One region of the Mediterraneibacter gnavus ATCC 29149 genome, then DNA from elsewhere that is predicted to be linked to it. Evidence: predicted binding sites of a transcription regulator. Region 1 holds the regulator's gene; the other holds the start of a gene.

Evidence for each region. The regulator NrdR, encoded in region 1, represses ribonucleotide reductase genes. The targets are predictions, from matches to a motif close to CACAANATNTTGTG.
Region 2: FXV78_RS02650 (ribonucleoside-diphosphate reductase subunit alpha) is a predicted target of NrdR. The motif match lies at 9,056-9,069, and genes of this name have one in related genera.

Annotation. Positions count from the first base shown of each region.
Region 1 is NZ_CP043051.1:1,694,596-1,710,674, reverse strand. Features, by position in the region: gene FXV78_RS08370 (BRO family protein) at 1-249, opposite strand, end outside; gene FXV78_RS08365 (DUF6017 domain-containing protein) at 284-1,162, opposite strand; gene FXV78_RS08355 (DUF5720 family protein) at 1,728-1,997, opposite strand; gene FXV78_RS08350 (ParB/RepB/Spo0J family partition protein) at 2,010-2,945, opposite strand; gene FXV78_RS08345 (ParA family protein) at 2,902-3,723, opposite strand; gene rpsI (30S ribosomal protein S9) at 4,201-4,593, opposite strand; gene rplM (50S ribosomal protein L13) at 4,620-5,048, opposite strand; tRNA gene FXV78_RS08320 (tRNA-Gln) at 5,295-5,365, opposite strand; gene dapF (diaminopimelate epimerase) at 5,525-6,358, opposite strand; gene FXV78_RS08310 (HPr family phosphocarrier protein) at 6,440-6,682, opposite strand; gene FXV78_RS08305 (carbohydrate kinase family protein) at 6,756-7,715, opposite strand; gene FXV78_RS08300 (TIGR03943 family putative permease subunit) at 7,737-8,684, opposite strand; gene FXV78_RS08295 (CobW family GTP-binding protein) at 8,709-9,842, opposite strand; gene FXV78_RS08290 (exodeoxyribonuclease III) at 9,859-10,611, opposite strand; gene truA (tRNA pseudouridine(38-40) synthase TruA) at 10,677-11,411, opposite strand; gene nrdR (transcriptional regulator NrdR) at 11,416-11,865, opposite strand; gene FXV78_RS08275 (YlmC/YmxH family sporulation protein) at 11,927-12,181, opposite strand; gene FXV78_RS08270 (ABC transporter permease) at 12,312-13,511, opposite strand; gene FXV78_RS08265 (ABC transporter ATP-binding protein) at 13,504-14,286, opposite strand; gene FXV78_RS08260 (DUF3783 domain-containing protein) at 14,471-14,857, shown strand; gene FXV78_RS08255 (ABC transporter ATP-binding protein) at 14,875-16,079, opposite strand, start outside.
Region 2 is NZ_CP043051.1:521,250-537,328, reverse strand. Features, by position in the region: gene FXV78_RS02680 (DUF1266 domain-containing protein) at 1-1,242, shown strand, start outside; gene FXV78_RS02675 (hypothetical protein) at 1,247-2,650, shown strand; gene FXV78_RS02670 (hypothetical protein) at 2,749-3,651, shown strand; gene FXV78_RS02665 (hypothetical protein) at 3,626-4,438, shown strand; gene trpS (tryptophan--tRNA ligase) at 4,521-5,609, shown strand; gene FXV78_RS02655 (ribonucleotide-diphosphate reductase subunit beta) at 5,658-6,701, opposite strand; gene FXV78_RS02650 (ribonucleoside-diphosphate reductase subunit alpha) at 6,731-9,022, opposite strand; tRNA gene FXV78_RS02645 (tRNA-Arg) at 9,188-9,261, opposite strand; gene glf (UDP-galactopyranose mutase) at 9,443-10,543, shown strand; gene FXV78_RS02635 (GtrA family protein) at 10,558-10,956, shown strand; gene FXV78_RS02630 (hypothetical protein) at 11,134-11,751, shown strand; gene FXV78_RS02625 (DUF1700 domain-containing protein) at 12,037-12,492, shown strand; gene FXV78_RS02620 (hypothetical protein) at 12,706-12,900, shown strand; gene FXV78_RS02615 (THUMP domain-containing class I SAM-dependent RNA methyltransferase) at 13,066-14,214, shown strand; gene FXV78_RS02610 (XTP/dITP diphosphatase) at 14,226-14,834, shown strand; gene FXV78_RS02605 (metallophosphoesterase family protein) at 14,847-15,326, shown strand; gene licT (BglG family transcription antiterminator LicT) at 15,556-16,079, shown strand, end outside.

The sequences.
Region 1 (16,079 bases):
GCTATGAACGATCAGGCGGTACAAATCGCCTTCTGGGATAAAAGTCATACTGATTTTGCGGTCAGGGCTTTGTGGGTGAGGTGCGTCGCGTTTCACGACATACCTACAATGGCGGATAATTGCATCGCGGGGATTGCTGTACCCCAGCGCAGCGGCCACATCCGTTCCGCAGAACAGGTATTTGCCGTTTTCCTCAATGACACGGATACTGCCAAACTCCGGGTTTTTGAAAATTTCCATCTGGTTCATGTCGTGCCTCCTTTGGCATGATAAAAGGCAGCCTTTACCAGCCGCCTGCGTGCATATCGTGGTTGACCAATGAAGTGAAGTGATTGTTCATGGTGGTAGGCGCATTGAACAGCACCGCAAGCAGGTACTGCTTCATGTTGCGTACCTGGGTGGTGTTCTTTTGCAGACAGTCCATGACAAACTCGATGTGGGAGCTATCCAACTTCAAAAAACGGGAACGCACGATCTCGTGAGGGAAGTCTGCCCCAGAAATCCGGGTGGTCTTTCGTTTGGCACAGACGGTTTCTACCAACAGCTCTACGATCTCATTCAGGTCATCCAGGTAGAGAGGATAACGCTGCTTCAAGCAGTCATACTCGATATTCTCCAAAATCAACTCCCGATAATTTTCTATCTCTGTGACAGACATCGCATCCCTTCCTTTCCGTTCCGGCGGTCTTGCCGCCGCTGTTTCCCGGAAGGGAATGGAATCGGTACTTGATCCATAAGTAATTGATTTTTCTGTATTTGATTTCTCTATATTTAATTCTGCGGGCTTTTCCGTATCCGGTTTTACCATATCCGGGTTTTCCGTATCTGGTGAAGCCGTATCCGGCTGGGACAGATCTGGCTTCTTTGGCTGTGGCTGTTCATAAATGATGTACTCGGTATCAGTAATACGGCCATTCGTGCCGCGAAGCTGCCTGCGAACAATGTAGCCAGCTGTTTCCAGCTCTTTGAGTGCAGAGCCAATGGCGTCCACACCCTCCTTACAGATGGAAGCCAGACCTCTTGTAGTGTAATTCCACTCCTCTGGGAGCGACAGGATCATGGAGAGCAGACCCTTAGACTTTAAGGTCAGCCCCTTATCCTTCAGATGATAATTTGACATAACGGTGTAATCGCGTGTCCGTTGTACGCGGTAGACTGCCATTCACTTCACTCCTTCCTGTGGTCAGAAAATAACAAAAGCCGCTGTCAGTAAAGACGCGGCTCAAACTTCATAGAAAACTCCTGGTCTCCCATCAAAGGGATAGCGGCTGATGTCCTCAAAGGCGTCGGCAACCTCCTCCGCTGGATAGTCCTGCCAGTCCCGCTCCCTGACGATATGATGGATAGTACGTTAACAGGTAGAAAACCTTTCATACGCCGAACGATATTTCGTATTCACGCAGGAGACATCCACAAACCGCCCGTCCTCCAAGAGCCATAGTTCCCTGATGCAAGAAGCATCCACCTGCGTAGAATGACTCTGGATAGTTTTTTGGTAAATACAAAATCCCCGCTGCGGAAACAACTCTGGCCCATAGTAGTTCAAAGAACACTCATGGTTCCCAGCGGTCTGGTAAGCAAGGACACTTTCCCCACGATAGCGGACAGACTGCGCCACAAGTTCCATGTTCAATCTGGAGAGCGCCCTTTTCCGCTCCTTTTTGTCGGGGAAAAGATAAAGATACGCCGTCCTAATGGCATTGCAAATTTCTTTTTCTCTAAACATCTTATTTTCTCCGTTTTTTCTTTACATCCAAGACATGCCCCTCAATTACACGGGCGTGCCTTTTGATCTTGATCTCCCTGCGCTGCTGGCTTTGCAGGGCGGACTGATACCCGTCCTCAGTCAAAAACAGCCGCATTTCATCTCCGGGGCTGCCGTAAGGAGTGCTGGGACGCAGGACGGAAAACTCAATCATCCAGCGGGTGTTATCCCAAAACCTCTCTACGGCGAGAATGTTGTGTCCTTTCAGCTCACGGGCTGAAATATCCCTCATAGGCGGCTCCTTTCATCGTTCCTGGTCTCTCTGACGCTTTTTCTGCCATGCCTCCAGCAGCTTGATGATGGTTTCCTGCATCCGCTGGGGCGTATAGCTTTTAGGGAAATACTTCCGCAAGGTGTCAGAGGTAAATGTCACTCGGTCCAGATCACTTTTCTTTTCCTCACCCATGATGACACGCATCATATCGAGGGTCAGATGCCCCTCCTGGCTGTATTTCTTGAGCCGCTGGGCTTGGGAAAGGGAAGGGGTAGCCTGTTCGCTGTCCATGGCGTCCAGCAGATCTGTCTGTTCTTCTTTTTTGAGAAAGGACAGCTCATAGGCTGGGTTCAGGGCAATCTTCTTTTCATCCACCATATCCATCAATTCTGGAATCAGCTCTGTCAGACGGATATAGCGAAAAATCTGGTTTTTACTCTGCCCAACTTGCTCTGCCAAAACCTCGCTGGACTTCTTGCCCTCTAACTTGTTCCCAACTTGGGAACAAGTTAAATCAACTCTCTCCCCCTGATGTTTCATGGCATTCAGCTTCATTTTATAAGCAAATGCTCTTTCACTGGGGAGCAGGCTTTCTCGTTGTAAATTGCTGTCAACCATAATGATCGTGGCGGCATCATCATCCAAATCCCGAACAATGACCGGCATAGTTTCCTTTTCTGCCAGCTCACTGGCTCTGTGCCGCCTGTGTCCGGCCACCAGCTCATAACCGCCCTCCGGGTCCGGTCGGGCAATCGCCGGAACCAGAACGCCATACTGCTTGATACTGTCAGCGGTCTCCATCATGGCTTCGTCATCCTTGACTTTGAATGGGTGGTTCTTAAACGGATGCAGTTCAGACAACGGAATTTCCTGAATCTTTTCCAGCTTTGCATCCTGGCGACCTTCTTCGGTGGAAAACAGATCATCTACCGAGGCCAGCTCTATTTTTTTCGCGCTGCTTTTCAAGTTTCAACACCTCCTTCGTCAGATTTTTGTAGCCCTCTGCCACCTTGCCGCCGGGATCATGGGCAAAAATGCTTTTTCCCTCGGCGCTGATTTCCTTTGCCCGAACAGAATGGGGAATCTCTGTGCCGAATACTTTGATCTTGCTGCCATAGGTCTCCCGCAGGAGCGCGGAGATCTCTTTGGCAAAGTTGGTTCGGCTGTCCACCATCGTCAGCAGGATACCGTCTATCTGGAGCTTGGGGTTGATCTGCCGCTTTACCTTGTTCACCGTGGAGAGCAGTTGTTCCAGCCCTTTGGCGGGCAGATACTCTGCCTGAACGGGAATTATGATCCTGTTCGCAGCGGCCAGCGCATTGACTGTGAGCATCCCCAGAGAGGGCTGGCAGTCGATGAGGATATGGGAGTATTGCCCCTTCAGCGTGTCCAGATATTGCCGCAAGACAGTCTCACGGCTCATGGCATTTACCAGAGATACTTCCATACCGGATAACTGGATGTCCGCAGGCATCAGGTCTACGCCCTCAGGGTGGTGCAGGATACCCTCGCCGGGACGGAGCGGCTCATCCATCAGGATGCGTCCCATAGCGTCCGACAGCGTAAAGGGCAGCTTGTCCGGCTGGGGATTGCCCAAGCTGATCGTCAGGCTTCCTTGCGGGTCTCCGTCGATCAGCAGGACTTTCTTTCCGGCCTGCGCCAAACCGATTCCAAGATTGGCACAGGTGGTGGTTTTGCCAACGCCGCCCTTCTGGTTGGCAATGGCAATGATTTGCGTGTTCATTGACTTCACCTCATTTCTAATTGTTGCTGTTGCTTCTGGAAATAGAAAAAGCCGCCACTCCAAAATAAAAAGTGAAGTGACGGCTCTTTCTATCGCCGGAATACGAGTTCCTGAAATGAAAAAAGCACCCAGTCATTTTATACTGAGTGCTATATCAAATTCATATTCAATTATTCAAATTAGGTCAAACTATGCCAAACTGCCACAGCCCAAAACGAGGGGAAGGCAGGCTGAAAAGTACCTCCAAAAACACCCCAAAATCGGCTCTCGGTTAACCACTTTGGGCACCACTTGACCCTCTTTTTGCCCTCTTTTTGGCCGGTTAACCACTTGCGGACCACTAAAAATTGGGTGAAAACGGCTCTCGATTTGCCAAATTTGGTCAAACCACATCAGCCCGTTTAGATACAGTAAAACCCCGGAAAACCTTGATTTTCCGGGGTTTTTGAACCATTTTGATACGGTTTGAACAGCAGATTATCTCTTGCTGAACTGAGGCGCGCGACGAGCTGCCTTGAGACCGTATTTCTTACGTTCTTTCATACGTGGGTCACGTGTCAGGTATCCAGCGCTCTTTAATACTGGTCTGTACTCAGCTTCAGCTTCAAGAAGTGCTCTGGAGATTCCGTGACGGATTGCTCCAGCCTGTCCTGTGTATCCACCACCATGTACGTTTACGATTACATCAAATTTGTCTGTTGTTCCTGTAGCAACGAGTGGCTGACGAACAACAACTTTTAATGTTTCCAGTCCAAGATACTCATCGATATCTCTTTTATTGATTGTGATCTTTCCTGTTCCCGGTACAAGATATACTCTTGCAACAGATTTTTTTCTTCTTCCTGTTCCGTAATATTTTGCGTTAGCCAATGTAATGTCCTCCTTTCAACCTTTCCTTAAAATGTCAGTACTTCTGGTTTCTGAGCCTGGTTGTTGTGCTCTGGTCCAGCGTATACATGAAGTTTCTTGATCATTGCTCTTCCCAAAGGTCCTTTTGGAAGCATTCCTTTTACAGCAAGTTCAACAACTTTTTCTGGTTTCTTTGCAAGCATCTCAGCCAGTGTTGTCTCTCTCATTCCACCTACATAATCAGAGTGATTGTAGTAGATTTTCTGCTGTAATTTCTTTCCTGTTACTTTCACTTTATCAGCGTTTACAACGATTACGTAATCTCCTGTATCAACGTGTGGTGTGTACTCTGGTTTATTTTTTCCTCTTAACACTTTAGCGATCTCTGAAGACAGACGTCCTAATGTACATCCTTCAGCGTCAACCACATACCATTTTCTTTCGATCTTGTCTGGGTTAGCCATATAAGTTTTCATGGGTGTTCCTCCTACTTACTAATTATCATAGATTATTTACTTTAACTCTTCTATATGAAATCAGCATACTCCGGGGCTTTGGTGTAAGCTGTTTCTCCTTATGTCATACTGCTTTATTATATTCTTTTTGTCCTTGATTGTCAATGTTTTTTTCTCCAAAAACAACAGTAAAAATCACTCTGCAACTGTACACAGTAACATACTCCGGACATAAAAATAAGACAGCCTTTATGACTGTCTTACAAGCTACGGATAGAGGACTCGAACCTCTACTAACAGAGTCAGAGTCTGCTGTGCTGCCATTACACCAATCCGCATCATTTCTCTTTCTGTCAGACTCAACATTTACATTATATCGCAATTTTCCAAAAAGTCAAGCACTTTTTTTATTTTTTAAGCAAAGTTCGTTACCGTTCATCTCAGGTATTGATAGTAACCGGAGATAAACCGTAACGAACGCCCTGCCTCTTTTTCTATTATGCCTTCCACACTCCGTCAAAAACAACCTCTGCCGGTCCTGTCATATAGATTTTATTCTGTTCACGATCCCATTCGATCAGCAGATCTCCTCCGAGCAGCTTAACCGTCACTTTGTTTTCTGTATATCCTCCGAGAATACATGCCACTGCCACTGCACAGGCTCCGGTTCCACAGGCAAGTGTCTCCCCGGATCCCCGCTCCCAGACACGCATACTTGCCGTGTGTCTGTCTAAGACTTTCACGAATTCTGTATTCACTCTGTTCGGAAATCGTTCATGATGCTCGAATTTCGGTCCGATCTTCTCAATCTCCAGATGTTCGATATCATCCATAAATATGACTGCATGAGGATTTCCCATAGAAACACAAGTCATCTGGTATTCTGTTTCGTCCACAAGGATCGGAACAGCAACCGCTTCCGCCTCATCTGCGATGACCGGAATCTGCGCCGGTGTCAGGATCGGACTTCCCATGTCCACTCTTACCAGAACCACTTTTCCATCCTCTACAGTCAGATCCAGATATTTAATCCCGCCCAGTGTCTCCACAGAAATATGTGTCTTATCGGTAAGACCATAATCATAAACATATTTTGCCACACAACGAATTCCGTTTCCACACATCTCTCCCCTGGAACCGTCTGCATTATACATCTCCATCTCAAAATCTGCTTTCTCGGACGGATTGATCAGAATCAGTCCATCCGAACCGACTCCAAAATTCCGGTTGCTCACTTTTACAGCCATTTCAGAAGGATTTTCAATCCGTTCTTCAAAACCATTCACATAGACATAATCATTGCCCAATCCCTGCATTTTTGTAAATTTCATCCTGCTCTCTCCTTTCTTTTTCGAAAAAGGGTATCTCCCATCCACTGGAAAATACCCTTATGTTATCGATGTATACATACTTTAAACAAGAAATTTCTTGATCAATTCTTTCAATTCTTCTGCATCCCCATTAAACACCTGCAGTTCCATCTCTTCCTCTATATTCATACTGCAGATTCCCAGAAGAGACTTCGCATCAATCGTAATTCTCCCCTGTTTCAGATCAACATCTCCATCAAACTGATTCACTGCTTTTGCAAATTCCTGTATTTCATCGATGTTTCTAAACTTCACACACAATTCTTCTGCTACTGCTTCCGGCATTGTATATTCCTCCCATATCTTCATGTACTGCGCTTCATTGTACACTATTTATCGGGAAAAAGAAAGCAGTTTTTTATTTTTGCAGAAATTCCAGAACCTCTTCCTTCTCCGGCATGGAACGAATCGCTCCTTTTCTGGTTGTAATCAGCGCTGCTGCTGTATTTGCAAATGTGAGCATTTCTCCCAGCTGTTCTTCCGTCAGATTTTCAAAATCATGCTCCAGAATATAATTTAAAGAGCTTCCGCAGAATGTATCTCCGGCTCCTGTCGTTTCGATCGCCTTCACTGATTTTCCGGCTCTTTCTACACGCATTCCCTTGTAGTACGCACGGCTTCCGTCTTTCCCCATTGTCAGAAGAATCAACGGAATCTGATATTTCTCCTGAAGATACCGGATTCCCTCATCGTAATCTTCTTTTCCTGATACAAACTGAATCTCATTATCAGAAATTTTCAGAATATCACAGTACTGGAATCCGTACTCCATCTGTTCTTTCGCCAGATCCAGAGAACTCCACAGCGGCGGGCGCAGATTCGGATCAAAGGATACTAAAAGTCCATTGTCCTTCGCTGCCTTAAGCGCTTTTTTTGTTGCCTTTCTGACTTCTTCATGTGTCATGGACAGAGTTCCGAAATGGAACAGTCTTGCCTGACGGATAAAGTCTTCCTCAACTTCCTCCTCACGAAGCATCATATCTGCCCCCGGATTTCTATAGAAAGAAAATTCTCGGTCTCCATCCGGGAAAGTATGTACAAATGCAAGCGTCGTGTTCACTTCATCATCAGTCAGAAGATTAGATGCATCAATCCCTGCACTGCTGATCGTATCCCGCAGCAGTCTTCCAAACTGATCATCTCCTACTTTTCCCAGAAATGCAGTCTTTTTACCAAGCTTGTTCAGCATTGCCAGCACATTACACGGCGCTCCTCCCGGGCAGGCTTCGAACAGGTTATTTCCCTGTTCGCTCTGTCCGTTCATTGTAAAATCAATCAAAAGTTCTCCCATTGCGATTACGTCAAATCTTTTTTCCATCTTGTCTCTCCCTCACTCTTTTTAGTTAAAGTAAACCAGCTCTTCGATTGGTTCGGCTTCTTCAATATGCTCTGCCTCCAGAATCGGTCCGGTACCTTTATACACTGATACATGTCCATACTGTACTTTTGCGCGCACCTTCACCCATTCTCCTGCCTGCAGCTTCGGTGCGTAGGCGCTCTTGCAGATATATCCTAAAAATGTAGTGTCATCCGCACAACAGGTCATCGCCATCCGTCCCGGAAGAAATACCTTGGACGGAAATCCTTTCGGCTTTAATACTTTTGCGGTAAATTCAATCACTTTTCCCTTGTATCTGTCCGGATTTTCCATAACATCCACATACCAGATTCCATAATCCTCTCTTGGAATCTCAATCACAGGCGCGTTCAGATCATACGGCACATCATCCCCGAAAATATTCTCGATCTCACCGTTTTCATCCTCAAAGATCACTTCTGCCTGTGGGCTGACTACTTTCACACTTCTGCGGTATCCTGCCAGAGGTTCAATATCTGTACAACGATTAAACAGCACCAGTTCCGCCCCGCGTACCATTTCCACAAACAACGGCTTCAGGTTGTTCAGATACATCTGGAATGTACTGGCATCCACTGTTGTCAGCTTCTGTTCGATCTCCCATCCTTCAGGAAGATTTAACGCTTCAAAGTCACTGACTTTCCACATTCCGTTGTATTCGATCACCACACGCTCCGGCGAATATTTTTCATGCAGTTCATTTAAGAATGCTTCTGTCAACTCTTCCTGTTCTTCTATTTTGATGATCTTCACACCATGCTTTGCCATTTCCAGCGGATCAAACTCTTCCTCACCTTCCTCGCAGAGAATCAGAAGCGTTGTTCCATCAATCTGAAAATAATCCTGTGTCAGTGTGAACTTTAAAAACTGGGATTTTCCACTGTCTAAAAATCCAGTCATCAGATAAACCATTACATCCGGTTCATTCATTGTTCTCTCTCCTGTCTGTAGTTTCTATTTTTTCAGTCCAAATAATTCTTCCAGCTTGTCTTCTTCCAGCCTGGAACCGATCACACAGATTCTTCCCGTATATTCCGCTGCCCCGCTTCTGACTTCATGCTCCTGCGGAACCATGTCAAAATAAATCCACTCTCCGTCTGCACCTGCGACCATTCCCTTTGCACGAAGAACAGTTCCGTATGTGTCATCCTCTTCCAGCGTCTTTAAGATTCTGCTGATTTCTTCCCTGCTGTAGGTTTTGATCGTCTCTCGTCCCCAGCTTGTAAACACTTCATCTGCATGATGATGGTGATGATGTTCATGGTCATGATTGTGTCCGCAGCCACAACCGCACTCCCCATCATGATGATGTTCATGCTCGTGATGGTGCTCATGGTGATGGCCATGTCCGCAGCCACACTCCTCTCCATGATGATGGTGATGCTCATGATGATCGTGTTCTTCATGGCAATGGTGATGGTGTGCGTGTTCATGCACATGTCCGCATTCCGGGCAGATTTCCTCTTCCAGGAGCAACTCTTCTTCCAGAGATTTGCTGTGCTCCATTGTCTCCAGAAGCTTCTCTCCTGACAACTGCTCGATTGGAGTTGTGATGATTGGAGCCTTTTCATTTAACTTGCGAAGCAGCGCAACACTTTCTTCCACTTTCTCTGGTTTTGCCTTATCTGTACGACTTAAGATGATCGCACCTGCATATTCGATCTGATTGCTGAAAAATTCTCCGAAATTCTTCTTATATAATCTGCATTTTGTCACGTCTACAACTGTTGTAAAACTGTTCAGCTCCGCTTCGATCTCATCCTGCACATCCTGCACTGCTTTGATCACGTCAGAAAGTTTTCCAACACCGGATGGCTCGATCAGAATCCGATCCGGATGATACGTATCTACCACTTCTTTTAAGGATTTTCCAAAGTCTCCGACTAACGAACAGCAGATACATCCGGAATTCATCTCCCTGATTTCAATTCCCGCTTCCTTAAGAAATCCTCCGTCAATCCCGATCTCTCCGAATTCGTTCTCGATAAGCACAACCTGTTCTCCCGAAAATGCTTCTTTGAGCATCTTTTTAATAAATGTTGTTTTTCCGGCTCCTAAAAATCCGGAAATAATATCAATCTTTGTCATGTTCATTCTCTCCTTTTTATTTTAAATCCAGCTCGATCGGACAATGGTCTGATCCCATAACATCTGTCAGGATCTTCGCATCCGCAAGCCGGTCCTTCAAACATTCTGAAACGCAAAAATAATCGATCCTCCACCCTGCATTCTTTGCTCTGGCACTGAACCGGTAAGACCACCAGGAATAAATCCCTTCCTGATCCGGATAGAAATACCGGAATGTATCAATAAATCCCGCATTTAACATCTCGGTAAACTTTCCTCTTTCTTCATCCGTAAATCCGGCGTTTTTCCGGTTCGTCTTCGGATTTTTCAAGTCAATTTCTTTGTGTGCCACGTTCAGATCACCACAGAAAATCACAGGCTTCTCCTCTTCCAGTTTCTTCAAATACGCCAGAAAATCAGATTCCCACTTCATGCGGTAATCCAGTCTGGCAAGCTCGTTCTGAGAATTCGGCGTGTACACAGTCACAAAATAAAATTCTTCAAATTCCAGTGTAATCACACGACCTTCCTGATCGTGCTCCTCGATTCCGATTCCATAAGTCACATTTAATGGTTTCTTTTTTGTAAATACAGCCGTTCCGGAATATCCTTTTTTCACGGCATAATTCCAGTACTGCTCATACCCTTCCAGATCCAGCTCAATCTGACCTGCCTGCAGCTTTGTCTCCTGCAGACAGAAAATATCTGCATCTGCTTCCCGAAAGAATTCCAGAAATCCTTTCTGTACGCAGGCACGGATTCCATTTACATTCCATGATATCAGCTTCATAAATCCTCCTGTTTTCTTTAGAAAAACCCAAAAAGGGACCGTCTACTTTCGTACCCGCCCCCAATCTAATAATACACTTCTTTTAATGTCAGCCCTCTTGCAGGTGCAAGAAATCCGGCATCTGCCCTGTCTCTGCCTGCCAGTGCAGCCTTTACCGATTCCGGCGTTCTTCTTCCGTCTCCTACTTCCAACAGAGTTCCTGTCAGGATCCTCACCATATGATACATAAAACCGCTGCCCCGGTATTCGATCCTCAACTTGTCCCCCTGTACCTCCACGATTATAGCATAAATTGTGCGAATTGTGGACTTTTCCTCCTTTTTGTCCGTAAATGCGGCAAAATCATACCGTCCAATCAGATCATCCGCTGCTCTTTGCATCGCCTCTATATTCAGCTCTTTCGGATAATGATAGGTATACTTTCGCATAAACACATCTGGTTTTTCCCGCATATCGATCCAGTATTCATAACATTTTCCAACTGCACTGAGTCTCGCGTGAAATCCGTTCTTTACCAGTTCCATTTCGATCACCCGGATATCCAAAGGAAGCAGCCGGTTCATATTTTGTAAAAACTCAGACTCCTGTACTTTTCCGCGCAGGATCACACTGGCCGTCTGCCCTTTCGCATGGACACCGCCGTCTGTGCGTCCTGATCCCTGTACTTCCACCGGATATCCTGCCGCCTCAGACGCTGCCTGCTCTAAAAGCCCCTGGATCGTCTTGTCTGTATTGCTCTGTCTCTGCCAGCCCTGATACCGGCTTCCATCATAAGCGATCGTCAATTTATAGGTTCGCATACAGCTACTCCAGGATCTTCTTCAGTTCGGACATAAATGTGTTCACATCCTTAAACTCTCTGTATACAGATGCAAAACGGACATAGGCGACCGGATCCAGATCTTTGAGACGATCCATCACGATCTCTCCGATCAATTTGCTTGGGATCTCTTTGTCCTCTCTTTTAAATATCTGGAGCTCGATATCATCGATCGTCTGCTGGATCTGCTGTGCTGAAACTGGACGCTTATAGCATGCCCGCAAAACTCCGGCTTCAATCTTAGATCTGTCATACTGTTCTCTGTTATTGTCTTTTTTGATCACGATCAGAGGAATCGTCTCTACCTTCTCATAGGTTGTAAATCGTTTCCCGCATTCATCGCAGGATCTTCTTCTTCGGATGGCGTTGTTGTCCTCCGCCGGTCTGGAATCGATCACCCGCGTATCCGGATGACCACAATACGGACATTTCATACTCGTTTCCGCCTTTCTTTTCCCTTTGCATTTGGTTTCTTTTCCCCATTATAACCAACATCTAGTACTTTTGCAAAAACTTTTCTTCACAGATTTCCACCAAAATGATATCCGGCCCGATTTTTTTAATACAACCGAACGGAATCACATATTCTCCGTCACTGCCAAGTATCCCGCAAATCTTCCCGGGAACCGGAATAATGATCGCCAGAACCTTTCCATCGCAGACATCAATATCCACATCCACCACACAGCCAAGTCTTCTGCAGTTACATATATTGATCACTTCTTTCTCCCTCAGTTCACAGAGCCTCACACCTCACACCTCACACCCGCTTCCCGAAATCCGTTCTGCCGCTATAAAAAGCGCCTGCATACAGCAGCCTTCTTACTGTTACTATATGCAGGCACCTTCTCTTTGTGAAATGCTCTGTCTGAAACAACTTCTATTTTGCCATTACCTTTTCGCTTTCAAATGCTTTTGCGATTACCGTGATCAGTATCACTCCCAGGATCAATGTCTCTGCCAGTGTCACCGCATACTGCATCACACTCACATCCCCTGTAAGAATACCCTGCAGCGCCAGCGCTGTATTAAACACCGGTACTGCATAATACCAGTTTTCAATATTATGCGTCGTAAACATTGTCGCAATCCCCAAAACCAGAATCAGCATATAAACCGGCATAATATAGCTGCTTGCCTCTTTTGTATCTTTTGCAAAGACAGAAATCAGAACAATGATTCCGGAATACAGGAATGCGATCGCGATCAGCAAAAATGCCATCATCAGCACCTGCCCGACTTCCAGACTCAGTCCCAGCCCCTCACTTCCATAAGCCCCCATCATCTGTGGCAGAAAGCCTACCATAACCGCAACATATACAACCGAACTGATTCCTGAAATGATCATCAGCGCAAATACTTTTCCGAGTACGATCGAGCTTCTTTTGATCGGCGCTACCAGCATACTTGCCATGGTACCACGCTCTTTTTCACCTGCCACCATATCGGTTCCAAGTCCCATTGCTCCCGCAAAAAGTAAGATCGTCACAAAATACGGAAGCATCATGCCAAGTGCTTTGCCGCCGGCTTTCTGTTCATCCTGGATTACCATGTCCGGATTGTCTGAATTCACCGTAAATACTGTCAAAGACTGCATATCTCCGACACGCTCTGACAACAGTGCCTGCCGGTAAACCTCCAGACATCCGCCTGCCACACCTTCATAGGCAGCCTGCGAATACTCTTCGGACGGATTGTAATAAACTTTGATCTGAGGAATCTCATCCCCTGTCTTATAAACTTCTATCTGCTCCAGAAAATCCTGCGGAAAAGCAATCCACAAATCGGCTGATCCATCTCTGATTTCCTCTGTCACTTTCTGTTCGTCATCCACCGTGCGCAGATCCATCTTCTCATTATACGCCTTCAAGTACTGCTCCACACCCTCCGGGGCATTCTGCAGATAAACAATGGGCGCATGAGATTTGACATCATTCTCCAAATTTTTCGAAAAACTGGTCATTACATTCATTACGACCACCATGATGATCGCCGGCAGAAGAAATACAGAAAATAACATCTTTCTGTCTGTCAGCACTCTGGATAATTCTTTTTTACAGATCAATCGAATCTCACGCATCTTCCCCGCCTCCTTTTACCTGACTGTACAATTCAAAAAACGCATCCTCCAGATCTTCTGTCTGTGTCTCTCTTAAGATATCCTCCAGATGCCCTTCCATCACTTTCCTTCCGTCAATGATCACTCCGATCCGGTCACACAGCTTCTCTGCCTCTGACATGATATGTGTAGAAATAATGACCAGCTTTCCCTCCTCTTTCAGGCGCTTCAGATAGTCTGTCACACTCCTTGCCGTCACGACATCCAGACCGTTTGTCGGTTCATCAAAAATAACAATATCCGGATCATGTACCAGGCTGACTGCAATTGCAGCCTTCTGCCCCATTCCGGTTGACAGCTCTTTCATCTTTTTGTGCGCAAAATCCTTGATCCCAAAATAAGTAAACAGTTCCTCTTTTCGTTCTTTGAGCTTCTCCGGCTTCACTCCATGGATCTTCCCGAAAAAGTCAAACATATAATCCGGGGAAAACTGTGGATCCAGCTTGATATCTCCGGTCAGAAATCCGATCTTTTCCCGCACTTTCTCCGGCTCTTTGCGCACCTCATGCCCATCTACATAAATCTCGCCCTTTGTCGGCTTGATGATCGTGGAAATACAGCGCAGCGTAGTCGTCTTCCCTGCTCCATTGGGTCCCAAAAGGCCATAAATCTCACCTTTTTTCGCAGTCAGCGTAAGAGCATTGACTGCCGTCTTGATCGGATTTGTGGTTCTGGATTCTTTCATCTGCTTTTTATTCAACTTATACGTCTTTGTCAGATTCTTAATCTCAATCATACTTTTCCTCCCGGCTGTGTCTGGTGTGCTGTACACCTGTCGTATTATTGTATTATCTTCTTAATACAGCTATTATATTTCTTTTCCCTGTACCCGTCAATAGATTTTTTATAATCTGCCCTTTCCTTACAAGATAAAATCTATTACAATAAATGCAAAAAGATAGATAGGAGATTTCATCTGTATGAGAGAAAGTATTTTATTATTCCATATATCAGACAAAGAAGTAAAAAAGAAAGTGGAACGTGCACTGCTTCCGCTTCGTGTGCGTCTCCGCCACATTACACTCAAAGATTACAGCCAGCCTCTCGGTGTACTTGCAGGGCTGCCGGACATGACACCTTCTGAAGAAATTTATGACGGAGAAGAGCTCTCCGATACAATGATCGTATTCTGCGGACTTTCCAACCAGAAGCTGGATCAGGCGCTTCTTGCTTTGAAAAAAAGCGGTGCGGGACCGTTTCCGTACAAAGCGATCCTCACACCGACCAATCAGCACTGGCTCGCAAAAGACTGTCTTGCAGAATTAAAACGCGAGCATGAATATATGACCGCCCGGGGAAATGCATGATCTCCCCGGGCTTTTTTCTAAGACGCAAACTGGCTTTCATACAGATTTTTATAAAATCCGCCTTTTTCTAACAACTCCTCATGGCTGCCCTGTTCAATAATATTTCCATCCTTCATCACAAGGATCACATCTGCCTCCCGAATAGTAGAAAGCCGATGTGCCACAATAAAGCTGGTACGTCCCCTCATCATACTCTGAAACGCTTCCTGAATCTTCATTTCTGTACGGGTATCGATCGAAGAGGTTGCCTCGTCCAGAATCAACATATCCGGAATTCTGAGCATAACTCTGGCAATACACAAAAGCTGCTTCTGCCCCTGTGACAGGTTTCCGCCCTCTTCTTGAATCAGCGTATCATACCCCTGCTCCATTCTCCGGATAAACCCATGCGCATGAGCCGCCTTTGCCGCCGCAATGATTTCTTCCCTTGTGGCATCTTCTTTTCCATACGCAATATTCTCTGCGATCGTTCCTGCTTTCAGCCAGGTCTCCTGCAGAACCATTCCAAAGTTGGCCCGCAAACTGTCTCTTGTAATATTCTGAATTCCGGTATTGCCGACACGGATCTCTCCACTTTGAATATCATAAAAACGCATCAGAAGATTGATCAGCGTCGTCTTTCCGCATCCCGTCGGTCCTACAATCGCAATTTTCTGACCCGGCTTTACATTCAGGTTCAGATCCTGTAAAAGCTTAATCTCCGGATTATAAGAAAAACTGACATGTTCCAGTGTCATACTGCCGTCTGGATTTTTCAGTTCGATCGCCGATGCCGCATCCGGCTCTTCCGGTTGTTCCTCAATAAAGTCAAATACCCGCCGTGCGCATGCCAGTGCATTCTGAAGCTCTGTGACCACACTTGAGATTTCGTTAAACGGCTTTGTATACTGGTTTGCATAGCTTAAAAAGCAAGACAGCTGCCCCACCGTGATCCCGCCTCCGATTGCGGTAAACGCACCTGCAATACTAACCCCTGTATACACCAGTCCGTTGACAAACCGGGTACTCGGATTCGTAATGGACGAAAAGAAAATCGCCTGCAGGCTGACTTTCTGGAGCTTTTTGTTGATCGTATCAAACCTCTCCACTGCCCGGTCACCGTATCCAAATGCCTGCACAACCTTCTGATTTCCCACCATTTCATCGACAAGGGATGTCATCTGTGCTCTGGTCTCTGACTGTGCTTTAAAAAACACATAAGTTCTCTTCGCAATAAAGCTTG
Region 2 (16,079 bases), 1.2 Mb from region 1:
TATCAGGCATCGCCTTTTGTGCAGGCTGAGATCAACAGCGATACGGTAGAGTGGATTTGTGCAGCGTATGCCGTATATACGCAATATAATCATAAGACTCTGGGTGTGATAGGCGGATTATCAGACCAGGAAAAGGAATCTTCGCAGGACAGAATCAAACTGACACTTTCAGAGGGCTGGGGAATCAATGGCAGAGACGATGTGACAGAAGTCATCAATAAGCTGCTTATAAAAGGTCACAGGGAAACCTATTTAAAAACGGTGAAAAAATTGGAGAAGAAAGGCTTGCTGGAGCTTTCCACAGAAGAGGCTATGACAAATTTTTCCGAGGATGACGAGGAATTTGCGCGATATCAGGATGCTCATGAGATGTACACGCAATATGGAGAGCATGGAATGGATGGCTGGGATTACAGCAGAGCGCTTCAAGTGCTGGGGGACTGTTATCTTGCAGATTATATCAATCTGGAAGAATGTCTGGATCTGTCTCTTCCGATCGCAAAAAAGCTTCAGAGTGCATTTACGAGCTGGGAAGAACTGGCAGACAGCTATATATATGGATATGCGTTCTGGCAGAATGAAACAGCGGACGATGTAGAAACGAAGTTTCGAATTCAGGCCTATGCGGAATTAGTAGAAATGGAAAACAGTCCATATTCGGTTGCGTATGATACCAAATTGGAGAATACCTGGAAAGATGGGGAGAAACGGAAAGAAGAACGCAAAGCGTATGAAATGTCAGATGGATATGTTCCCATCCGATGTACAGATACAGAAAGTGTTCAGGTACGTCTTCCGGAAGAATATGTGTTTGACAAAGAAGATTATGAAGAGTATGAAAATACCAAATTTACCAAACCATGTGGGGATGGAGACAGCATCTATATCAGTTATCAGGCAGAATTTCTGGATGACAGGAACAATGCAGAATTGCAAAAAAAATATTGGACAGAAGGAAATGCACAAGAGAAGGAAAATGCAGAAAAGAAGGGCGGTACTTATGAAGCAGGGGAAATCAAGTCACTTTCCGTCAAGGAAGACCTCACCGTTTTTTATCTTGCTGAAAAAGAGGTGACGGAAGGCGGAACACAGCAGATTTCCTATCAGGCAGTGGCAGAAGTAGGGGGAAAATATCTGGTAAAATGCTATATCAGCGATGTGGCATCTCCGGGATATGAGCTGATGCTTGGCATGAATGAGGAAGCCCTGATAAAAGAACTGTTTTCTGATTTTAGGTGGTGAGCCTATGAATACACAGTGGGAATTGTATTTTCTGAGGCGGGAGATTGAGCGGCAGAAAATACAGAAACAGAGAAAGAAAAAGCGGCGCATATGGATTGCCGGTATAAGTGGACTGCTTGCATTGGTATTTCTTGCAGGCGGGATTTCTATGGTACGATTTTATAGAAGTGATTATGGAAAATTGAAGCGCGCAGCGGATCAGTATGATTTCAGACTGGCGGCAGTCAGGATGTCACAGTATGTGAATGAAAAATATGGAGAAGAGGTGTGCAGTTCCGGAGAGTTATCCGTCTCTCCCTGGGATCCATCCAATCTCCGATCTTATCTGGGGTTTCGGGCCGAATCAGAGGAGGATCCGGGCAAGGTGATCTATATGCTGTATTTGTCGAAAGAGAAAGTTGTGTATCTGGATACTTTTCAGTGGGAGGAGATTTCAGAAGATCTGATGCAGGAAGCTGCTGAGAAGACTGGAATTGATCAGGTGTGCTGTGACACGATGCAGTATTCGAGTGTGGAGCTGAGTGAGCCTTATTACTATTGTCCATGGGTGGCTGCAGGGGCATACATGACAGAATATGAAGGAAATCTGAAGCAGTTTTTTACAGAAGAGGTGAAGGTGCGTCAAGCTTTGCCTGATATAGAAAAATTGGGAGAACTTCGGATTAATGGGGCTTTTGCACTGTATTTTGGAGATTCTGCCGTACCGACCATGCGTGAACGGATTCAAAATCCAAATGTAGATTACCGAGAACAGTTTGAAACAGGGCTAAAAGCGATAGAAGAGAAATATCAGATCGATATTGCATCTGCTGTTTTGTTTCAAAGGGTATTTCTGGAGATGAAACAGGCAGTGACGGAAAAGGAGTCTTATTCGATTTTTCCGACGACATGGATGGAGTATGGAAAAGGGGAGACATTTTTCAGTCCGGCATATACACTTCTGAGCTTATCTTATGATCAGGTGTTTGAACCGAAAGCGGAAAAGGCAGCAGAAGGTGTGTATGTATTCTCAACCAATGGGAGAAGACGCATGACAGGGTATACCTGTAAAACAACAAAACCTCCAGAGGAAGTCCGTGATTTGGCAGAAAAAGAGCTCTCGGGATGGGAGTTTGATCAGACCTTGCTGTTCCATAGAAACGAGAATTACAGTACACAGGAATATCCGATTTCTTATGCCTTGGCAATTGATGCAGAGAAGCTGTATCCGGATCAGGAGATCTCTGTCATCGGATGGGATAATCTGGACTGGGCAGTGTGTCAGGCGAAAGAACAGAATCTATATCCGCCGAACCGTACTGCAAGAGCCACCTATCAAATGGAAGATGGGTTTATGGTATTTGGCGATACAGATGGATACGGAACGAAAAATTATGGGGATAAGCTGTATTCCATTTTGACCAGGTAATGGAGAGTGCAGGCGGAGGAGCGAAAATGGAAAAATATAATAAAAGAGTGCCTGGAAGGATATCCGGAGTTTTACTGATCTTGCTGGGAGGTTTGGGGATGGCATATAAAATCCTTCTGGTATGGATGGATATTCTGCTGATGCAGGAGTTTCAGAACGAAGAACTTCCGGAACTTGCACGGACGCAGATGGTTTTTACGGCAAAAGATGTATGTCTGGCGATTTTGTGTCTGATTTTGCTGATATGGGGAGTTCGTAAGATTGTGCGTGTGATCCGGTTTTACCGGTTTAAAAAGTTTATCGGAGATCGTGAGATCGTGGCTCTTGAGGAACTTGCAGAAAAGTTTCATACATCAAAGACGAAAATCCGCAGTGAACTGGAGATGATGATTCAACACAATTATTTGTTGCAGGGGCATGTGAATCAGGAGTTCCCGTGTTTGATCACAACGGATCAAAAATACAAGGAATATCTGCAGGTGCTTGAGACGTTGGAGCAGGAGAAGAAAGAATGGGAAGAACTGGGATTTGACGAAGAAAAACGAAAGATCGTGGAGCGTGCACAGAGCTGTCTTTCCAGGATTCAGGAGTCTGTGGCAGTCATTTCTGCGAAAAGAGAAGGAAAGGAAGTATTTCTGGAAGATCTGCACAAGCTGGAGTGCGGCGTGAAAAAGCTGATTTCCGTATGTAGTCATAATCCGGCAAATTTGCAGGAGATGAGCATGTTTTTGAATTATTATCTTCCTACGGCTGAAAAGTTTGCAAGAGAGTATGAGCAGCTTCTTGGGTATGAAAATTTCGGGGAAAATATGGAGAGTCTGAAACAAGATATCCCACAGGGAGTGAGGGAGCTTGCGGAAGCATTTGAACAGATTGCAATTCGGATGTGTGATAAGATGGAAATCAATATTTTCCAGGATATTACGGTTTTGGAAGTATTGATGGCTCAAAACAGCAGGAAAGGAGCAGGAACGGATGAGCAGAAAAAGAAAAATTCTTGATATTCTCGGTATGATTCTGGGAGTTCTTCTGGTGATCGTAAATGGAATGATGGTCGGTCTGGAATATATGTATCAGGTAGGGGATAAGATTTATATGCTCGGTACGATGCGCGACAAGATGATTCCACTTGTATTTGGTGTGTTCTGCTTTCTGCTTGGTGTGTTCCTGATCTACAGAGGGCCCCGGGATTTCAGACGATATCGCAGATATCAGCTTTTTAAAAGTATCTGTGCCGGAAGGGAATATGTAGAGATTGAAGAAATTGCCCGGGAAGGACGATGTTCTCCAAGTTCTGCGCTTCGAAGCACGAAACAGATGTTGAAAAAGCACTTGCTTACGGGAGCGGTTCTGGATGTGCAGGAAGGCATGATTCTGTTTGGCGAAGAGGTGAAAGCATCGTATCAGAAAGCATGGAGTCAGTGGAATCAAAAACAGAATGTGTACAGAGCAGTCGGGGTATCTCTGGAAGAGCAGGAGGCATTTCTTTTGGGAAAACAGCAGGCAGAAGAACTGCAGGAGCTGGCAGGAGAAATTGAGGAGTCTAATATTCGAGCCCTGCTGCAAAGGGTTGCAGAAGTCTATGTAAGCCGCTTTGATCATGCAGAGAAAGAGCGGGGCAATTTTGAGTTTCTTCAGACCGTACGGGCAGACTATTTGCCGGAGGTGGAAAAGATGGCACGAAAATATATTCAAATGGAAAAATTGGATGAGACAGCGAAAGATACGTTTGCGGCGGAAAAGTTTGGAAAATTTCTGGAGAATTTCCCGGGAATGGATGGCCTTTGAATCTTCGCTGGCAAAGTCTCTGCAATGGTGTTATAATGGATGCAGACTATGAGAAAAATGTAATAAAGGAGCGTATCTAATTATGGGAAAGATTATGCTGACAGGTGACAGACCTACGGGAAGACTCCATGTGGGACACTATGTAGGTTCTTTAAAGCGCAGAGTAGAGCTGCAGAATACAGGAGATTTTGATGAGATGTTCGTGATGATCGCAGATGCACAGGCACTGACAGACAATGCGGACAATCCGGAAAAGGTACGTCAGAATATTATTGAGGTGGCGCTGGACTATCTGGCATGCGGACTGGATCCCCAAAAGTGTACACTGTTTATCCAGTCACAGATTCCACAGCTGTGTGAGCTTTCATTTTATTATATGAATCTGGTGACAGTTTCCAGGCTTCAGAGAAACCCTACGGTAAAATCTGAGATTCAGATGCGGAATTTTGAGGCAAGTATTCCGGTCGGATTCTTTACTTATCCGATCAGCCAGGCAGCAGATATCACTGCATTTAAGGCGAACGTAGTTCCGGTAGGAGAGGATCAGCTTCCGATGCTGGAGCAGACAAAAGAGATTGTAAGAAAGTTCAACTCTGTTTATGGAGATACACTGGTAGAGCCGGAGATCCTTCTTCCTGAAAATCAGGCATGTCTGCGTCTTCCGGGAACAGACGGAAAAGCGAAGATGAGTAAATCACTCGGAAACTGTATCTATCTTTCAGAGGAGCCGGATGAGATCCAGAAAAAAGTATTCGGCATGTTTACAGACCCGACACACATCAAAGTGTCAGATCCTGGAAAGCTGGAAGGCAATACAGTATTTACTTATCTGGATGCATTCTGCAGACCAGAGTATTTTGCAGAATTCCTGCCGGACTATGCAAATCTGCAGGAATTAAAAGATCATTATACAAGAGGCGGTCTTGGAGACATGAAAGTAAAACGTTTCCTGAATAACGTACTGCAGGCAGAACTGGAGCCGATCAGAAACCTCAGAAAAGAATATCAGAAGGATATTCCATATGTATATGAGATTCTGAAAAAAGGAAGCGAAAAGGCTGAAGCTGTTGCAGAGAAGACACTTCAGGAAGTGAAAGCATCCATGAAGATTAACTATTTTAACGATCAGGAACTGATTGCAGCACAGGCTGAAAAGTTCAGAGAAGAATAGAAAAGATACCGGGAATCCTGTGAAAACAGGAGGTTCCCGGTATCTTTTTTACAGATCGTCGATCAGTGCGGTACTTTTTGCATAGGCGGTACTTTTGGCTTCAAAGAAGTCAGTTTTTACCATGTTGGCATTGGAATACTGGCTCACCCAGCGCATACTGTCCGGTTCCTGTGTTTGATCCGGATAGATCGGATCAAACCCCAGATTTGTGAACCGCAGATTTCCGAGATACTGGATATATTCCGTGATCATTTCTTTTGTCAGTCCGGCAATCTGATTCCCGATCACATAATGCCCCCAGGCGATTTCCTGACGAACCCCTTCTTTTAACATTTCCTTTAATATTTCGATATGCTCCGGTGTAAATAACTCCGGCAGTTCTTTCTTCATTTCCAGGATCATATTGCGGAACAGCCAGAGATGCGTGTTCTCATCCCGGTTGATATAGCGAATTTCCTGAGCGGAGCCTGGCATTTTCCCGTTTCGGCTTAGGTTGTAGAAAAACATAAATCCGCTGTAGAAGTAAATCCCTTCCAGAATATAGTTTGCCATCATAACTTTCAGCAAGGTGAAATCGTCTTTTTTCTCCTGAAATTCATTGTACAAATCTCCGATAAAGGTGTTTCTTCTTAGTAAATGCGCATCGTTCTTCCACTGGTAGAGAATATCGTTTCGTTCTACTGGACTGCAGATGGAGTCCAGCATATAACTGTAACTCTGGCTGTGTACACATTCCTGAAATGTCTGGATCGAGAGACAGAGATTAATCTCGTTTGCGGTAATGTATTCACCGATGCACGGGAGGTTTGCAGTCTGGATGGAATCCAGAAACACAAGAAAGCTTAAGATCTTGTTGTATGCAGTGCGTTCGTTCTCAGTCAGATTCGGATAATCCTTGATATCCTGGGACAGGTTGATCTCCTCCGGAATCCAGAAATTATTCATGGCCTGCCGGTACCAGTTGTTCACCCAGGTGTAGCGCAGATTGTTGAAATCATTTAAGTTGGTTGTATTGCCGCCGATCATGCGGCGGAGACGGATATCCGTGTCGCCGCCGGGATTGAACAGAGGCTTTTTCTTTAATTCAGACATAAAAATTCTCCTTGTTTTTCTTATTCAGATCAGGAAGAGCAGCTTTCGCATTCTTCTACTTCCAGAGATTTGCTTCGTACATAGTAAATGGTTTTTACACCTTCTTCCCATGCTTTCAAATACAGGTTGAAAATCTGACGCATGGTGAAATCATTGGTGATGTAGATGTTCATGCTTTGCGCCTGGTCAATGTGCCTTTGGCGCACTCCGCAGGCACGAATGCTGTAAGTCTGATCGATCAGATGGGCGTTTTTGTAATACCAGTAAGTAGCCGGTGACAATTCCGGTGCGACTCGTGGGAGCATACTGCCTTTTTTCTCTTCCAGAAAATAACGTTTCAGGATAGGATCTAGTCCGGCAGTCGTCCCGGAGATGATACTGGTGCTGCTGGTAGGTGCAACGGCGAGCAGATACGCATTTCTCATGCCCTGTGTGGCAACCTTTTTTTGCAGGGCAAGCCATTTTTCTGAATGATAGTCTCTTTTTTCAAAGTAGGCGCCGCTTTGCCAGTCACTTCCATTAAAAAGAGAATAACTTTCCTTTTCCTCGGCGAGATTGGTACTTGCAAGAATTGCCGCATAATTGATCGTCTCAAATACAGTGTCAGCAAATTTCAGATGTTCTTCACTTTCCCAGATAATTCCGTGCTTTGCCAGCATGTGGTGGTAGCCGCTGACGCCAAGTCCGATGCTTCGGTATTTTTGATTGGTCAGCTTTGCATACGGAGTGGGATAGAAGTTCAGATCAATCACATTGTCCAGTGCGCGGACAGCGGTAGAAACAATCTCTTCCATATAAGAGGTATCCGTAACCGGAAGATGACCGAGGGAGAGACTGGCGAGATTGCACACCACGAATTCTCCGGGTCTGGTCACAGTGACAACGACGGTGTCTCCGTCTGTGGTCTGTACTTCTTTGCTTACTTCTTCAATTGCCTGCATATTCTGGGCAATCTCGGTACAGAGGTTGGAGCAGTAGATCATTCCGGCATGTCCGTTCGGATTCATGCGGTTGACCGTATCTCTGTTAAATGTAAACGGAGTTCCGGTTTCGGCAGCAGACCGAAGAACCAGGCGGATGATATCTTTGAGTGTGACTGTCCGTTTGGAAATACGGGCATCCTGTACACAATCCAGATAGCGGCGTTCCCATTCTTCTCCAAAGTAGTCTTCCAGATGGTATCCCTTTGCCTGAAAAATCTCATGCGGACACATTAAGTACCAGTTTTGATCCATATCTTCTTTTGCCATTTTCCAGAATAAATCCGGATAGCAGACTGCCGGAAATACGTCATGCGCTTTCATGCGGTCATCTCCGTTGTTCGTACGGAGCTGTAGAAATTCCGGGAGATCCCGGTGCCATACATCCAGATAGACGGCAACCGCACCCTGACGCATACCGAGCTGGTCTACGGCAACAGCCGTGTCATTGACCAGACGGATCCAGCGGATCACACCGCCTGCGGCACCTTCGAATCCGCGGATATTACTTCCGCTTGCCCGTACTTTTCCGAAATACATTCCCATACCGCCGCCGAATTTGCTGACCTGGGCAAAATTATCGATACTTCGGTAAATCCCTTCCAGACTGTCTGGCACGGTATCGATGAAGCAGCTGGAGAGCTGATGATATGGCTTACGTGCATTGGAAAGTGTCGGTGTAGCCATAGTCACTTCCAGACGACTCAGCATATCATAGAATTTTTTTACCCAGAGCATCCGATCGTTTCTTTCATTCATGGCCAGATGCAGTGCGATTCCGAGAAACATCTCCTGTGGAGATTCCAGTGGAATATGGTCATGTGTGCGGATGACGTAGCGTTTCAGGAGCAGATCGAGTCCGGAAAAAGTAAATAAATTGTTGCGTTCCGCTTTTAAATAAGTTTCGGCAAGTAACAGCTCTTCCCGGGAGTAATGCTCCAGAATGTAGGAACCGTACAGATTCTGCCGGGTCAGATATACGAGTTTTTTGTAAAAATCAGAAAGTTCTCTGCGTGTTTCTTCCTGTTTTAAGTGAAAACTGAATTGAAAATATAATAGTCTTGCAGCAATAAACTCCCATTTCGGAGCTTCTGCGGTGGTAAGTTCTGCTGCGGCCTGAAACAGACTTTCAAGCTTCTGCCCGCAGGTACTCTGCGGTGTGAGAAAACTGCGAAATTTTGTATTCAGATACTCCAAAGAGTAGCAGATTTCAGGGAAATCAGTCTGGATCTCAAGCAAAATCGCATCCAGTTTTAAACGGGCTTCATCAGGAAGAACGTTTGAAAACTCCTCTGAGAGTTTATTTCTATTAAAAATTCCTGTAGGATCGGTCGTTTGCATGTAGTGTCTCCTTTTCGTTTTAAGTTGTAAAAATACAAAATATAGTGGATTTGGAAATTATAACACAAGATATTGGATAATTCTAGTCCGGATTTGAAAAAAGTGATCAGTGAGAAAAATAATTGAGAACACAAAAAACCTCTGCAGATATCCTGCAGAGGTTAGCGTGCGATAGAAGATTCGAACTCCCGACCTTCTGGTCCGTAGCCAGACGCTCTATCCAGCTGAGCTAATCGCACCCGTTAAGAACAAATGTCGTTCACAACGAAATTAAGTATAACCTGAAGCAATCGATTTGTCAACAACTTTTTTGAAAAAATTTAAAAAATTTTGAGATATGTACAGAGACGTAAGAAGGTGCTATAATAATCCAGATTGTATGAGGCAGAATTCTGCCTTAGAAACTATGGAGGACAAAAGATGTATCAGTATGATTATTTAATCGTAGGAGCCGGATTATATGGAGCAGTGATGGCACATGAGCTGCATAAAAAAGGGAAACACTGTCTTGTGATCGACAGAAGAGACCACATCGCTGGAAATATTTACTGTGAGGAGATCGAAGGAATCCATGTACACAAATATGGTGCCCATATCTTCCATACTTCCAATCAAAAAGTGTGGGAGTATATCAATCAGTTTGCCGAGTTTAACAACTATATCAATTCTCCGATTGCTGTATACAAGGATGAATTATACAATCTCCCGTTTAATATGAATACATTCAGCAAAATGTGGGGAATCCGTACACCCGGGGAAGCGAAAGAAATGATTGCAAAACAGGTGGCAGAATGTCAGATTACAGAGCCAAAGAATCTGGAAGAACAGGCATTGTCTCTGGGCGGTCGTGATGTTTATGAAAAATTGATCAAAGGGTATACAGAAAAGCAGTGGGGACGTGACTGCAAAGAACTCCCGGCATTTATTATCAAACGGCTTCCGTTCCGTTTTACTTATGACAACAATTATTTCAATGACCGCTATCAGGGAATTCCGATCGGCGGTTATAATGGAATCATCGAGAAGATGTTAGAGGGGGTGGAAGTCAGAACAGGTGTTGATTTCTTTGAATTCCGAAAAGAACAGGCGGATATTGCAGAAAAGATTATTTTTACAGGAATGATCGACGAGTATTTTGAGTATCGGCTGGGAGCACTTGAGTATCGTTCGGTGAGATTTGAAACAGAAGTATTAGACTGTGATAACTATCAGGGAAATGCAGTGGTCAATTATACAGAGCGGGAAGTTCCGTACACAAGAATTATCGAGCACAAGCATTTTGAATTCGGACAGCAGGAGAAAACCGTAATTTCCAGAGAATACTCTTCTGAGTGGAAAGTGGGGATGGAACCGTACTATCCGGTAAATGATGAAAAGAATACCAGATTGTTCGAAAAATATCAGGAGCTGGCAAAAGCGGAAGGAAATGTCATTTTTGGAGGTCGTCTCGGCGATTATAAGTATTACGATATGGATAAAGTGATCGAAGCAGCACTGAATCGACTGGAAACAATGGAATAGAAAAGGGTGAGAAGATGGAAGAAAACAAGAAAAAAAATCTGATGCGTCAGATCATCCGTTTTGCATTTGTAGGCGGAAGTGCATTCGTCATTGACTATGGAGTGATGATCTTTCTGACAGAGATGATCGGAATCAATTATCTGATTTCCAGCGGAATTTCATTTTCGGTTTCGGTTATTTACAATTATATTTTGAGTGTACACTGGGTATTTGATGTGGCGGAGGACAGAAGCAAGAGAGCAGAGTTTGTCATTTTCATCATACTTAGTGTGATCGGACTAGGAATCAACCAGCTCGTGATGTGGATCGCAGTCGATATTTTTAGAATGTTCTACATGATCGCAAAGATCGGGGTAACAGCAATTGTAATGGTATATAATTTTATTACGAGAAAACTGTTTCTGGAAAAATAGAGACAGAAACACATGATGCAGGCACAGAAAAGTGCTTGCATTTTTTATGGAAATCGAGTAAGATACAATTACTTTTTATATTCTTTAATTCATATGACGGCAGGAAGTTTTCTGTCATCAGATACAGATTCGGTCGAATCTATTTTTCACAGAACAGTAGTTAAAAAGAGAGCAAGGATGCAGAGAGGAGAAGGAGTGAAAGACGAGAAAGGATATGATGTAGTTCGTTTTATTGAACATGGAGGAAAATGCAGGCCTGCCATGGACTATGTGAGAGGGCAAACTTTAATTGGACGTCTTCAGACGGAGAAAAAGATACCAAAAAAGCTTTTATTTCAATGGTTTCGGATGCTGTGTACTCAGCTGGATTGTTATCATCGAAGTAAAGGGATGCAGTGTTACCGGTATTTGAGCCCGTACAGTGTGATCGTAACGCGGGAGGAGAAGCTGCTTTTACTGGATCTGAGTGTACCCGGCAACGGATTTGTGATGAAGAAAATGCAGATACCGGCTGTCCGCGCGCATTTCGTGATGCCAGCAGGAAAGAAACGAAGCGGCATGGCAGTCGGAATAGACTTGTATGGTCTCGGCAAATTGTTTCAGTTTATGCTGGCATATACGAGTGTGGTTCCGCCGCTTACCTGGAAGGAGGAGTTTATGATGTCATTGGTGATCCAAAAATGTACAGGGGAAAATGGAAAGAAAACATACCGGGAATTTGATCAGATCCTGCGGGAACTGCCAAGAGGCGACAGGCGGAAATCCTGTTTCCGTAAAATAAAAAAAGCCCTATAACAGGGAGGATGCCAGGTGACCGTTGTCACGGTCCCTGGCGAGTATTATGAAAAAGTTTATTCGAATAGTATCACTACTATGCGGCATCTTTTGCTATCAAATGTTTTATCTTCATTTGATATTTATAGTATAGTCAGGAGAAATGAAGAAACAATGTTAATAAAATGAAAGAATTTTGAATGATAAATGAACAAATTATGAACAGCAAAGTCGCGGTTGTAAGGGGAAAGAGAACTTGATATAATGGACAAAATGACAGATGTGAAAGGAAAGGGAGGATAAGAGATGTCACAGAAAGAATTTCTGGAAGAGCTGCGCACAGCGTTGAGCGGAAAACTGAGTGCTCAGGCTGTTTTAGAGAATATAGAGTATTATCGTAATTATATAGAAGGAGAAGTGCGAAGTGGCAAATCCGAAGCTCAGGTGTTGGAGATGCTCGGAGATCCGTGGATTCTGGCAAGGACGATCTCAGATGCGCAGGATGGTACGGATGATTCGATTGTAAATGAAGCGGGCGGCAGCGATTATGGTGCTTACGGAGAAGAGACCGGCAGACAGGACATGCATTTTCAGGAATTGAGATTTCCGTGGTGGAAGATCGCGCTGATCATTCTGGCTGTGATCCTTGGAATTGTTCTGGTTATTTCTGTGATCACGGGGCTCATCAGACTTCTGCTCCCGGTTCTTGTTCCAATTCTGATCGTGTGTCTGATCGTGCAGTTTTTCAAGGGAAAACGTTGATAGAGATAAAGTAAAAGACCGATGGGGGAGCCATCGGTCTTTTGAGGGGAGTATAAATAATTAATAAGGGGTTGTAGAAAGACTACTTTCTACAAGCACAAGTATAATATAAGAAATTGGAAAATGCAAGCAAAAATACAAAAATTCCGAATAAAATTGAAAGATGCAGAGATACTATGAGTGTACCAAATAAATTTTTCAGGAGGAATACTCATGGCTAAGAACTACAGCAATAAAGAAAACAACAGAAACATGGCAAACAACAATGCATCAGAAAACGGATATTCATCATATGCAGATGAACAGAACAGAAACAGTAAAAACAGCAGAAATACAAATAAGACAACATCGAAAAACTGCCATAGAAACGGCACGAATTCCAGCGAAAACATGAATAACGCCAGATAATATCAGAGCGGGACTCATGTAAGTGAAAAAAAGAGGATACGATTTTAGTGTGCAGACAGCAGCAGAATCGTATCCTCTTCTTTACTATACGTGTGAATTATAGTAATATGAGTACAGATATTTGACACACGCAATGCGTGTATTCGGATACATATGGAGGAATATATGGAAAGATTTGAATTGATAGCACCGTGTCATTTTGGACTCGAAGCGGTGCTCAAAAGAGAAATTCTGGATCTGGGATATGAAATCTCCCAGGTGGAAGACGGACGTGTTACTTTTTATGGAGATGCAGAAGCCGTATGCAGAGCGAATGTATTTTTGCGGACAGCAGAGCGTATTTTGATCAAGGCAGGATCATTTAAGGCGGTTACATTTGATGAATTGTTTGAAAAGACCAAGCAGATCCCCTGGGAGCATTATATCCCGCGAGATGGAAAGTTCTGGGTGACGAAGGCTGCATCGGTAAAAAGCAAGCTGTTCAGTCCATCGGATATTCAGTCAATCATGAAGAAAGCGATGGTGGAGCGGTTGAAGAGCTGCTACCATATTTCCTGGTTTGAGGAAAGTGGAGCATCCTACCCGGTGAGAGTGTTTCTTATGAAAGATATTGTCACGGTAGGGATTGATACATCCGGGGTTTCACTTCATAAGAGAGGATACCGGCAGCTGTCAAGCAAAGCGCCGATCACAGAGACACTGGCGGCGGCACTGATCATGCTGACGCCATGGAAGAAAGATCGTATCCTGGTGGATCCGTTCTGTGGAAGCGGAACATTTCCGATTGAAGCGGCGATGATGGCAGCAAACATTGCGCCGGGTATGAATCGTTCTTTTACTGCCGAGGAATGGACCAATCTGATTCCAAAGAAAGAATGGTATGACGCTGTCAATGAGGCGAATGACCTGATACAGGACGACGTGGAAGTAGACATCCAGGGATATGATATTGATCCGGACGTGGTAAGAGCGGCGAGAAAGAATGCAGAAGATGCAGGCGTGGATCATATGATCCATTTTCAGCAGAGAGCCGTGCAGGATCTGCGCCATCCGAAGAAATACGGTTTTATCATCACAAATCCGCCGTATGGAGAGCGTCTTGAGGAGAAAAAGGAACTTCCGAAGTTATACTCTGATTTTGGAGAAAGTTTCCGTATTCTGGATTCATGGTCAGCGTATATGATCACAAGCTATGAAGATGCAGAGCGCTATTTTGGAAGAAAAGCAGACAAAAACAGAAAAATCTACAATGGAATGCTGAAGACATATTTTTACCAGTTTATGGGACCGAGACCGCCAAAAGCAAAGAAATAGAGGAATAACAGATGGAAAAGAGAATTATTTTTGCAACCGGAAATCAGAATAAGATGAAAGAGATCCATATGATCCTGGCTGATCTGGGAATGCCGATCTATTCTATGAAAGAAGCTGGAATTGATATTGATATCGTAGAGGATGGAACCACATTTGAGGAAAACGCACAGATTAAGGCAAAGGCAATCGCAAAGTACTTGCCGGATGATATTATTCTGGCAGATGATTCCGGGCTTGAGATTGATTATCTGAATAAGGAGCCGGGAATTTATTCGGCCAGATATGCGGGAGTTGATACTTCCTATGATATCAAGAATCAGATGCTTCTGGACAGGCTTAAAGGAGTGCCGGATGAAAAGCGTACCGCAAGGTTTGTCTGTGCCATTGCGGCGGCATTTCCGGATGGTACAGTAGAAACTGTTCGTGGTACGATCGAAGGAATGATCGGATATGAGATTGCAGGAGAACATGGATTCGGATACGATCCGATTTTCTATGTTCCAGAGTATGGCTGCACAACAGCAGAGATGGACCCGGTACAGAAAAATGAACTCAGTCACAGGGGACGTGCACTTCGTGCCATGCGTGCGATTATGGAAGTAAAAGAGAGAGAAGAATAGAGGGCGTATTTTATGAGAGTATTGATCGTCAGTGATACTCATGGAAGACATACAAGTCTTGACAGGGCGCTGAAAGAGGCCGGAGAGATCGACATGTTTATCCATCTGGGAGATGTAGAAGGCGGAGAAGATTATATTGAGGCTGTTGTAGAATGTGAAAAACATATGATAAGAGGAAATAATGACTTTTTCTCCTATCTTCCGGCGGAAGAAGAGTTCTGGATCGGAAAGAAGAAAGTGTTTATTACTCATGGACACAGTTATTATGTTTCAATGGAGACAGAGCAGATTCGGGAGGAAGGGGCTGCAAGAAATGCGGACATTATTATGTTCGGTCACACCCATCGCCCGTATTTTGAAGAAAGAGACGGGATTACTGTGTTAAATCCGGGAAGTCTGTCTTTTCCGAGGCAGGAAGGAAGAAAGAGCAGTTACATGATTCTGGAGACAGATGGAGAAGAAAAATATGAATTTGTGCAACATTTCTTGTAAAAAATAGAAAAACAAAGAAGTGTTGGCGAAAATGCGGATATATATTTTGTTTACATGTTGACATTTTGTGAAAATATGGTATAATGATTTAAAACTTAGGGTGGTAATTGTTTTACAAGCTAGACCTATTTACATTGTTGCTATGAGAGCAGATTTCTTGTACAACGGGGTAAATAGGTCTCTTTTTGTCTGTATGTAAGTAATGGTGTTTTAGGAGTGGGCGAGAGTCGTGATAATTCAAAGGATTTTAAACAACAATGTTGTAATTGTGAAAAATAAAAAGGGACAAGAAGAAATCGTGTGTGGAAAAGGAATTGCGTTTAAGAAAAAAGTTGGTGAGTTTGTAGATGTTTCCGCAATCAATAAGGTGTTTACGCTTCGCGGGAGAAAAGAATTAGAATATTTTCAGGAATTATGGGAAGAGATTCCGGTGGAATATTTTAAGGTTGCAGATGATGTTGTAGGGATGATAAAACTGGAGCTTGGAAAGAAAATCAGCGACACACTTTATATTTCTCTTATAGACCACATTTATATGGCAGTCCAGAGGAGCGAAAAAGGGATACAGGTGAGAAATGCCATGATGTGGGATATTCAGCGGTTTTACCCGGAAGAATTTCATCTGGGTGAAAAAGCATTGGGAATGATTCAGAAAAAATTGAATGTATCTTTGTTGCAGGATGAGGCAGCTTTTATAGCGCTTCATATCGTCAATGCATCTGCAGATGGAAGTGATATGACAAAAGTTTTGGA